2 regions of the Limnohabitans sp. JirII-29 genome follow, and region 1 is predicted to be linked to the other one. Evidence: predicted binding sites of a transcription regulator. Region 1 holds the regulator's gene; the other holds the start of a gene.
What was found. Region 1 encodes sigma-54, which starts transcription at its own class of promoters, with help from an activator protein. Its sites were predicted from a motif close to TGGCANGNAANCTGCTTT; they were not measured.
Positions count from the first base shown of each region.

Region 2: the regulator sigma-54 is predicted to act here: its motif matches at 1,844-1,861, upstream of B9Z39_RS14490 (outer envelope protein).

Region 1 is NZ_NESB01000004.1:11,637-15,823, reverse strand. It holds gene lptA (lipopolysaccharide transport periplasmic protein LptA) at 34-552, shown strand; gene lptB (LPS export ABC transporter ATP-binding protein) at 549-1,331, shown strand; gene B9Z39_RS07555 (RNA polymerase factor sigma-54) at 1,354-2,916, shown strand; gene B9Z39_RS07550 (class I SAM-dependent RNA methyltransferase) at 2,976-4,187, shown strand, end outside.
Region 2 is NZ_NESB01000010.1:65,141-69,327, reverse strand. It holds gene B9Z39_RS14500 (ABC transporter permease) at 1-603, shown strand, start outside; gene B9Z39_RS14495 (BMP family ABC transporter substrate-binding protein) at 641-1,783, shown strand; gene B9Z39_RS14490 (outer envelope protein) at 1,902-2,777, shown strand; gene upp (uracil phosphoribosyltransferase) at 2,833-3,471, opposite strand; gene B9Z39_RS14480 (ABC transporter ATP-binding protein) at 3,693-4,187, shown strand, end outside.

The DNA.
Region 1 (4,187 bases):
ACTTCATTCGCTTCTTTTTCGTTGGTTTTGCTCTTGGCCGTCTTGCCGGCGGCAGCGCACGCGGAAAAAGCCGACAAAGACAAACCGCTCAACATCGAGGCTGACAGCCTGGTGCACGACGAGCTCAAGCAAATCAGCGTCTTCAAAGGCCGTGCGGTCTTGACCAAGGGCACCATGGTCATGCGCGGTGAGCGCATTGAGATTCGTCAGGATGCGGATGGTTACCAATTTGGTCTGATCTTGCCCGAGCCCAACAAGCGCGCTTTTTTCCGTCAAAAGCGTGAAGGCCTGGATGAGTACATGGAAGGCGAAGGCCTGCGCATTGACTACGACGGACGCGCCGACCAAGTCATCATGAGCGACCAAGCCGAAGTGCGCCGCTACCGTGGCGCTGTGCTGGCCGACCAAATGACGGGCAAGCGCATCGTCTACAACAACCTCACGGACGTGTTCACCATCGACGGCCAAAAGGCCGGTGAGACGGGTAAGTCCACCGGAGGTCGGGTCCGTGCCACCTTGGCGCCGCGCAGCACAACGACGGACAACAAGTGACCGAGACACTTTCCACCACGCCTTTTACGGATACTTCGGTGAGTTGCCTGGAGGCCTTGCATTTGCAAAAAGCCTACGGCAGCCGCAAGGTGGTGCACGATGTGTCCATCTCCGTGAAAAAAGGCGAAGTGGTGGGCTTGTTGGGCCCCAATGGCGCGGGCAAAACGACCTCGTTTTACATGATCGTGGGCCTGGTGCGGGCCGATGCGGGCAGCATCACCATCGACGGCCAGCCCATCACCCATTTGCCGATTCACAGTCGTTCGCGTTTGGGCTTGAGCTATTTGCCGCAAGAGGCCTCGATTTTTCGCAAGCTCAATGTGCAAGACAACGTGCGCGCGGTGCTGGAGTTGCAACGCGATGACCACGGTGCCCCGCTGACCGAGGGTGAGATCGACCGTCGCCTGACCGCCTTGCTGCAAGAGTTGCGAGTCGAGCATTTGCGCATGTCGCCCTCCGTGGCCTTGTCGGGTGGCGAGCGTCGCCGGGTCGAAATTGCCCGTGCCTTGGCCACTCAGCCGCGTTTTATCTTGCTCGATGAGCCATTTGCCGGCATCGATCCGATTGCCGTGATTGAAATTCAACGCATCATTGGTTTTTTGAAAGCACGTGGCATGGGGGTGTTGATCACCGACCACAACGTGCGCGAGACGCTGGGCATTTGCGACCACGCCTGCATCATCAGCGAAGGCCGTGTGCTGGCCCAAGGCACGCCCACCGAGATTGTCGAGAACGCCGATGTGCGTCGCGTCTATCTTGGCGAACACTTCCGCATGTAGCCATGGCCCTCGCACCTACCCTATGAAGCAAGGCCTCTCCCTACGCGTCTCCCAGCATCTGGCCCTGACGCCGCAGCTGCAGCAGTCGATCCGTCTGTTGCAGCTGTCCACGCTGGAGTTGAGCCAAGAGATTGAGCAGATGCTCGACGAGAACCCGTTTCTCGACAAAGAATTTGAAGAGGCACCACGCGAAGAATTTGGCGTGGCCCAGGCCGACACGCCCGCACATGCGGACGATGCAGAGCCAGCGCGCGAGATGGCCGCGATGGACAACACCGTGTCTGAAATTTCGGTCGACAACACCGCCAGCGACACAGAACCCAGCGTGGACGGCGTGGCTGAGAGCTGGGAGGGGGACGGCAGCGTGGAGTTCTCCGCCGATGACTCCGAGTGGGGCGGCGACGCCCCCGCGCACAACAACACCGGCGGCGACGATGCGGCAGATGCCACCGAGTTGGCCCGCAGCCAAGAATCGTTGACCGCGCATTTGCATCGCCAGGCCTTGTCCTTGCGCCTGAGCGAGACCGACCGCTCGGCCCTGCGTTACCTGATTGAAAACCTCAACGACGATGGCTACCTGGAAGACTCGCTGCGCAGCCTGGCCGAGGGCCTGGCAGGCGACGACGAAGAGCAGTTGGAAGAGTTGGAACACCGCTTTCAAGTGGCCTTGCATTTGCTGCAAAGCCTGGAGCCTGTGGGCGTGGGCGCCCGCGATTTGGCCGAATGCCTGTGCTTGCAAATCAAGGCTTTGAAACCCAAGGGCGAAGAAGCGCAAATGGTGTGCGATGTGGCTCTGCGCATGTGCCAGCAGCCGCTGGAGTTGCTCGCCAAGCGCGACATCAAGCGTTTGATGCTGGCGCTGGGCGACAGCGAGGCGCACATCAAGGCCGCTATTCCGCTGATTGCCCGACTCGAACCCAAACCAGGCCGACGTTTTGCCGACGTGGAACGCCATGTGGTGGTGCCCGATGTGCTGGTCACGCGCATTGGCAAATCGGTCACGCCCAAGTTTCGCGTCATGCTCAACCCCGATGTGATGCCACGTCTGCGGGTGCACGACATTTATGCCAACGCCTTGAAGGGCGGCAAGGGCGAGGCGCACCAGGGCTTGCAGCAACGCCTGCAAGAGGCGCGCTGGTTCATCAAAAACATCCAACAGCGCTTTGACACCATCTTGCGGGTGAGCAACGCCATTGCCGAGCGACAGAAAAACTTTTTCATCCACGGCGAACTCGCCATGCGCCCGATGGTGCTGCGTGAGATTGCCGAAGAGCTGGGGCTGCACGAGTCCACCATCAGCCGCGTCACCACCAACAAGTACATGAGCACGCCGTTTGGCACCTTTGAGCTGAAGTACTTCTTTGGCTCAGGACTCGAAACAGACAGCGGCAACAACGCGTCCAGCACGGCGGTGCGCGCGCTCATCAAACAATTCGTGGCCAGCGAAAACCCCAAAAAACCCTTGTCAGACAACCAGCTGTCTGAGATGCTCAAAGAGCAAGGCATTGAGTGCGCACGTCGCACCGTGGCCAAGTACCGCGAGGCGCTGCGGATTGCGCCGACCACGTTGCGCAAAGCGCTGTAAACACTAGCTCGGCTGACCGGTCAGGCTTGTGCTGGCGGATTGGCTTTGAACGGATCACCATGAATCAACTCCATCTCTTTTTACCGTGCGCCGCAGGCGTTGAAACTTATCTGGCCACCGAGGTGCAACGCATCACCGGCATCGGGTCAGACGACTTGCGTGCTTTTCGCGCCGGCGTGATGGTGCGCGGCTCGTGGCGTGACGCCATGCTGCTCAACCTGCACAGCCGTTTGGCCCAGCGTGTGTTGGTGGAGCTGTCGTACACCCAATACCGCTCGGAACAAGACTTGTACAACGCGGCCTCCAGCGTGGCGTGGGAGCTGTGGTTCACGCCCAAACAGAGCTTCAAGATCGAAATCACCGCGCAGCACAGCCCCCTCAAGAGCCTGAACTTTGCCGCGCTCAAAATCAAAGACGCGGTGGCCGACCGCTTCCGCAACAAAAGCGGTGTCCGCCCCGATGTGGACACCCGTTGGCCCGATTCACGCATCTACGCCCACCTGACCACCGACGAGCTCACCCTCTACATCGACACCTCGGGCGAGCCCTTGTTCAAACGCGGCTGGCGCGCCGACAAAGGCGACGCACCTTTGAAAGAAACCTTGGCCGCAGCCATGTTGGCGGCCAGTGGCTGGAGCCAGGGCGATGGCACACCCGCCAACCCCGACGGCTGGTGCGCGCAGGGCGTGCCTTTGTATGACCCGTGCTGCGGCAGCGGCACCATCGCCATCGAGGCGGCGCAAATTGCGTGCAACATTGCGCCGGGCTCGATGCGTCGCTTTGGTTTTGAAAAGCTGGTACCGTTTCAGCCACACGTCTGGCAAGGCCTGTTGGAAAACGCGCGAGGCCAGCAGTGCGCACCGCGTGCGCCCGTGTTTGGCAGCGATGTGGCGTTTCGCATGGTCGACTTTGCACAGCGCAATGCCGAGCGTGCCGGTGTGGCCCATGCGGTGGAGTTGCGCGGCGGTGATGCGCTGCAACGCATGCCGCCGTCGGACCTGCCCGGCGTGATGTTGGTCAACCCACCGTACGGCGAACGCATTGAGGCGGCGGGTATTGCGGGTGCCGCACGTCGTGCCCGTTATGCGCCGCCCACCGAGTACGTGTCGCCCTATGAAGATGTGATGGACGACGAAGCGCCCGACGGTGCGCGCCTAGACACCCCCCGCTTTGGCGCGCGTGAGATCACACAAACCGAAGACGGGGGCGATTTTTTCAGCCAGCTTGCCAGCCATTGGAAAAAGAACTACCCCGGTTGGACCGCCTGGATG
Region 2 (4,187 bases), on a different contig from region 1:
GGGGTGAGCTACGTGCAGGCCAAGTTGCCTGAACGCATGCAGTTCTCGGTGCCGCTGCTGGGTGACTTGCCATGGGTGGGGCCTGCCATGTTTCGTCACCACCCGCTGGTTTATGGCGCAATTGCTTTGACTCTGGTGCTGATTTATTTCTTGTACCGCACCCGCGCTGGCTTGGTGTTGCGTGCGGTGGGCGAGTCGCCCGAGTCGGCACATGCCTTGGGGTACCCGGTGCGTCGCATCCGACTCATGGCCGTGGTGGCCGGGGGGGCGTTGTGTGGTTTGGCGGGTGCCTACATCTCCATCATTTACACCCCGCTGTGGGTCGAGGGCATGATTGCGGGCAAGGGCTGGATTGCCCTGGCCTTGACCACCTTTGCCACATGGCGCCCGGCACGTGTGTTGCTTGGTGCTTACTTGTTTGGTGGCGTCACCATGTTGCAGTTTCATTTGCAGGCCACGGGGGTTGATATCCCGAGCCAGTTCTTGAGCATGCTGCCTTACCTCGCCACCATTGCTGTGCTGGCTTTGATTTCACGCAACCCTACCTGGTTGCGCGTCAACATGCCCGCCTCGATTGGCAAGCCATTTTTTCCTGGCTCATAATTTATTTCCCACCTCACTCTCACAAGAAGGAACTTGCATGACAGATTTGTACACACGTCGTTGGATTCACGCTGCGGCCTTGACCGCCGTGGCTGCCGCTGCCTTGGTCGGCTGCGGTAAAAAAGAAGAGGCCAAGCCCGCCGAAGCCCCCAAGGCTGAAGCCAAGGCCGAGCCACTCAAAATTGCCTTTGCCTACGTGGGCCCTGTGGGCGACGGTGGCTGGACCTTTGCGCACGACAACGCCCGCAAAGCCCTCGAAAAAGAATTTGGCGACAAGATCCAAACCTCGTTTGTCGAGAACGTGCCTGAGTCGGCTGATGCCGAGCGCGTGCTGCGCGACATGGTGGGCCAGGGCAACAAGTTGGTGTTTGGCACCACCTTTGGCTACATGGAGCCGATGCTCAAAGTGGCGGCTGACAACGCGGGCGTGAAGTTTGAACACGCCACCGGCTACAAGCAGGCCCCCAACATGAACACCTACGACAGCCGTACCTACGAAGGTGCGTACTTGGCCGGTGTGATTGCGGGCAAGATGACCAAGAGCAACACCCTGGGTGTGGTGGCTTCGATCCCAATTCCTGAAGTGATCCGCAACATCAACAGCTTCACCTTGGGCGCTCAGTCGAGCAACCCCAAAATCAAAACCAAAGTGGTGTGGGTCAATGAGTGGTTCAACCCACCGAAAGAAACTGAAGCTGCCACCAGCCTGATCAACGGTGGCGCTGACGTGTTGTTCCAAAACACCGACTCGCCCGCCGTGCTCAAAACCGCACAAGACAAAGGCAAGCGCGCCTTTGGTTGGGACTCGGACATGACCGCTTACGGCCCCAAAGCGCACCTGGCATCGAGCGTGATCAACTGGACGCCTTACTACGTGGCCGCCACCCGTGCTGCGCTGGAAGGCAAGTGGGCCGGTGGCGCACACACTTGGTGGGGCGTGAAAGAAGGCGCGATTGACATCGTGTCCATCGCCGAAGACGTGCCTGCTGAAACCAAAGCCAAAGTGGACGACGTGAAGAAGGGTTTGAAAGACGGCAGCTTTGCCATCTGGAAAGGCCCCTTGGCTGACAACACCGGCAAAGAAGTCTTGAAGAAAGACGAAGTGGCCGATGACAAGTTCATGAGTGGCATCAACTTCTTCGTCAAAGGCGTGGAAGGCAAGGTGCCTGGCGCCAAGTAAAACTGTCTATACAGTTTTCAGTTTGACAAAAGCCGCCTTCGGGCGGCTTTTGTCATTTTTTGGCCCGCGTTTTGCTAGCAATCTGAGCTAGTCTTTTTTAACCTTGAAGGAATTTGACATGAAATACAAACTCTCGCTGATTGCTTTCGCTGCGCTGACATCAGTGGCTGCTCAAGCTGCGGATTGGAGCGACACGGCTTTGACGTACCGCCATGGCAGCAAGTTTGCTGAGCCTTACGGCAACACAGATATCTCCAAAAACATCGTGGGCTTGACACACGTCAGCGGCTACAAATACGGCACCAACTTCTTCAACGTGGACATGTTGATGTCCAACAGCAAAGACCCTGCAACTGCCACATCTTCTGAAGGCGCGCGCGAGGTGTATGTGGTGTACCGCAACACCGTGGACCTTGAAAAGGCCACCGGCAAGTCGTTCAAAACCAGCGGCGTGCGTGGCTTGGGCGTGACGGCTGGCTTTGACTTCAACACCAAAACTGATGCCGGCTACAACTCCAAAAAGGAAATGTTTGTGGTGGGCCCGACTTTGATGTTGGACGTTCCCGGTTTCTTGAACGTGAGCTTGCTTGCCTTGTTTGAAAGCAACTCTCCTTTCAACGGTTACAGCAGCACATCGACGCCGCGTTATAACTACGACACCCATCCCATGATTAGTTTGTCTTGGGGTATTCCTTTCAGCGTGGCGTCTGTGCCCTTGTCTTTTGAAGGGTTTGCCAACCTGATTACCGCCAAAGGGAAAAATGAGTTTGGTGGTGACACCGCTGCAGAAACCAATATCGACATGCAAGTCATGTACGACATGAGTTCCGCCGTCAACGCCAGCAAGAACACCTTCAAAGTGGGCTTGGAATACCAATACTGGAAAAACAAGTTTGGCAATCCAACGACTGCCACAACCAACTCATCTACCGGACAAGCAGGCCCCGGCGCTTTCGCCAAGACCCCCATGATCCGCGCTGAATACCACTTCTAATCAAGCGCCATTCATGCACAAGGCCGCCCTCGGGTGGCCTTGTTTCGTTGGCGTTTCAACGCGTTCCAAATATGCGGTCGCCCGCATCGCCCAAGCCGGGCAAGATGTAGCCGTGGTCGTTGAGTGCGCGGTCAATCGATGCGGTGTAGATGTGCACGTCCGGGTGGCACTTGCGCACTTCGGCCAGGCCTTCAGGGCAGGTGAGCAGACACACAAACTTGACCGACCTCGGGTTCAAGGCTTTCACCCGCGTGATGGCTGCCACGGCTGAATGCCCGGTGGCCAACATGGGGTCGACCAGCACCACGTCGCGCTCTTGCATGTCGGGCGGCATTTTGAAGTAGTACTCCACCGCCTCTAGCGTGTGTGGGTCGCGGTACAAGCCAATGTGTCCCACGCGTGCGCCGGGCACCACGGTGAGCATGCCGTCCAAGATGCCGCTGCCTGCGCGCAAGATGCTTACCAGCACCAACTTTTTGCCATCAATCACGGGCGACTGCATGGTCTCCAGTGGGGTTTCGATCTCGATGTGCTGCACCGGCATGTCGCGCGTCACCTCATAGGCCATGAGCATGGACAGCTCATGCAGCAATTGGCGGAAGGAGTGTGTGCTGGCGTCTTTGCAGCGCATCAAGGTCAGCTTGTGTTGAACCAAGGGGTGGTCAATCAGATGGATGTGTGTGTCGGTCAACATGGTGTCCTGTGGGAATGGGTGACACAAAGCCAGCAACTTTTGAGCCAAAGTCACGGCGGCTGGTGCCTGCCCAATTGTCGACCCACGCACTGAATCGATCCGCCTGTTTGCACCACGACGTGGCAAGAGCAAGGCTGCCCAGCACCAAGAGCGTGCTTGTGTGTATGCGATTTGTGAGAAATACGTATACAAAGTTGGCATACGTTTTGCGATGTGTTTGCATGGACCTACGCCAAGCCCCATCCAACGCAGCCGCCGTGGAGTTGGTGTCGCTCACAAAAAACTATGGCGATGGCAAGCCCGCTGTGGATGCCATCAACCTGCGCATTGCCAGTGGCAGCTATTGCTGTTTGTTGGGGCCGTCGGGTTGCGGCAAAAGCACCACCTTGCGCATGATCGCGGGTCACGAGTCGGTCACCAGCGGCGATGTGTTGCTGGAAAACCGCAACATCACCGACCTGCCCGCTGCTGCACGTGGCACTGCCATGATGTTTCAAAGCTTTGCCCTGTTTCCGCACATGTCGGCCTTGGACAACGTGGCCTTCAGCTTGAAGATGAAAGGGGTGGACACCGCCACCCGACACCAAGCTGCCGGGCAACTGTTAGAGCGCGTGTCCATGTCGCATTTGGCGCAGCGCAAGCCGGGCGAGTTGTCGGGCGGGCAGCAGCAGCGCGTGGCCTTGGCGCGTGCACTGATCACCGAACCCAAGGTGTTG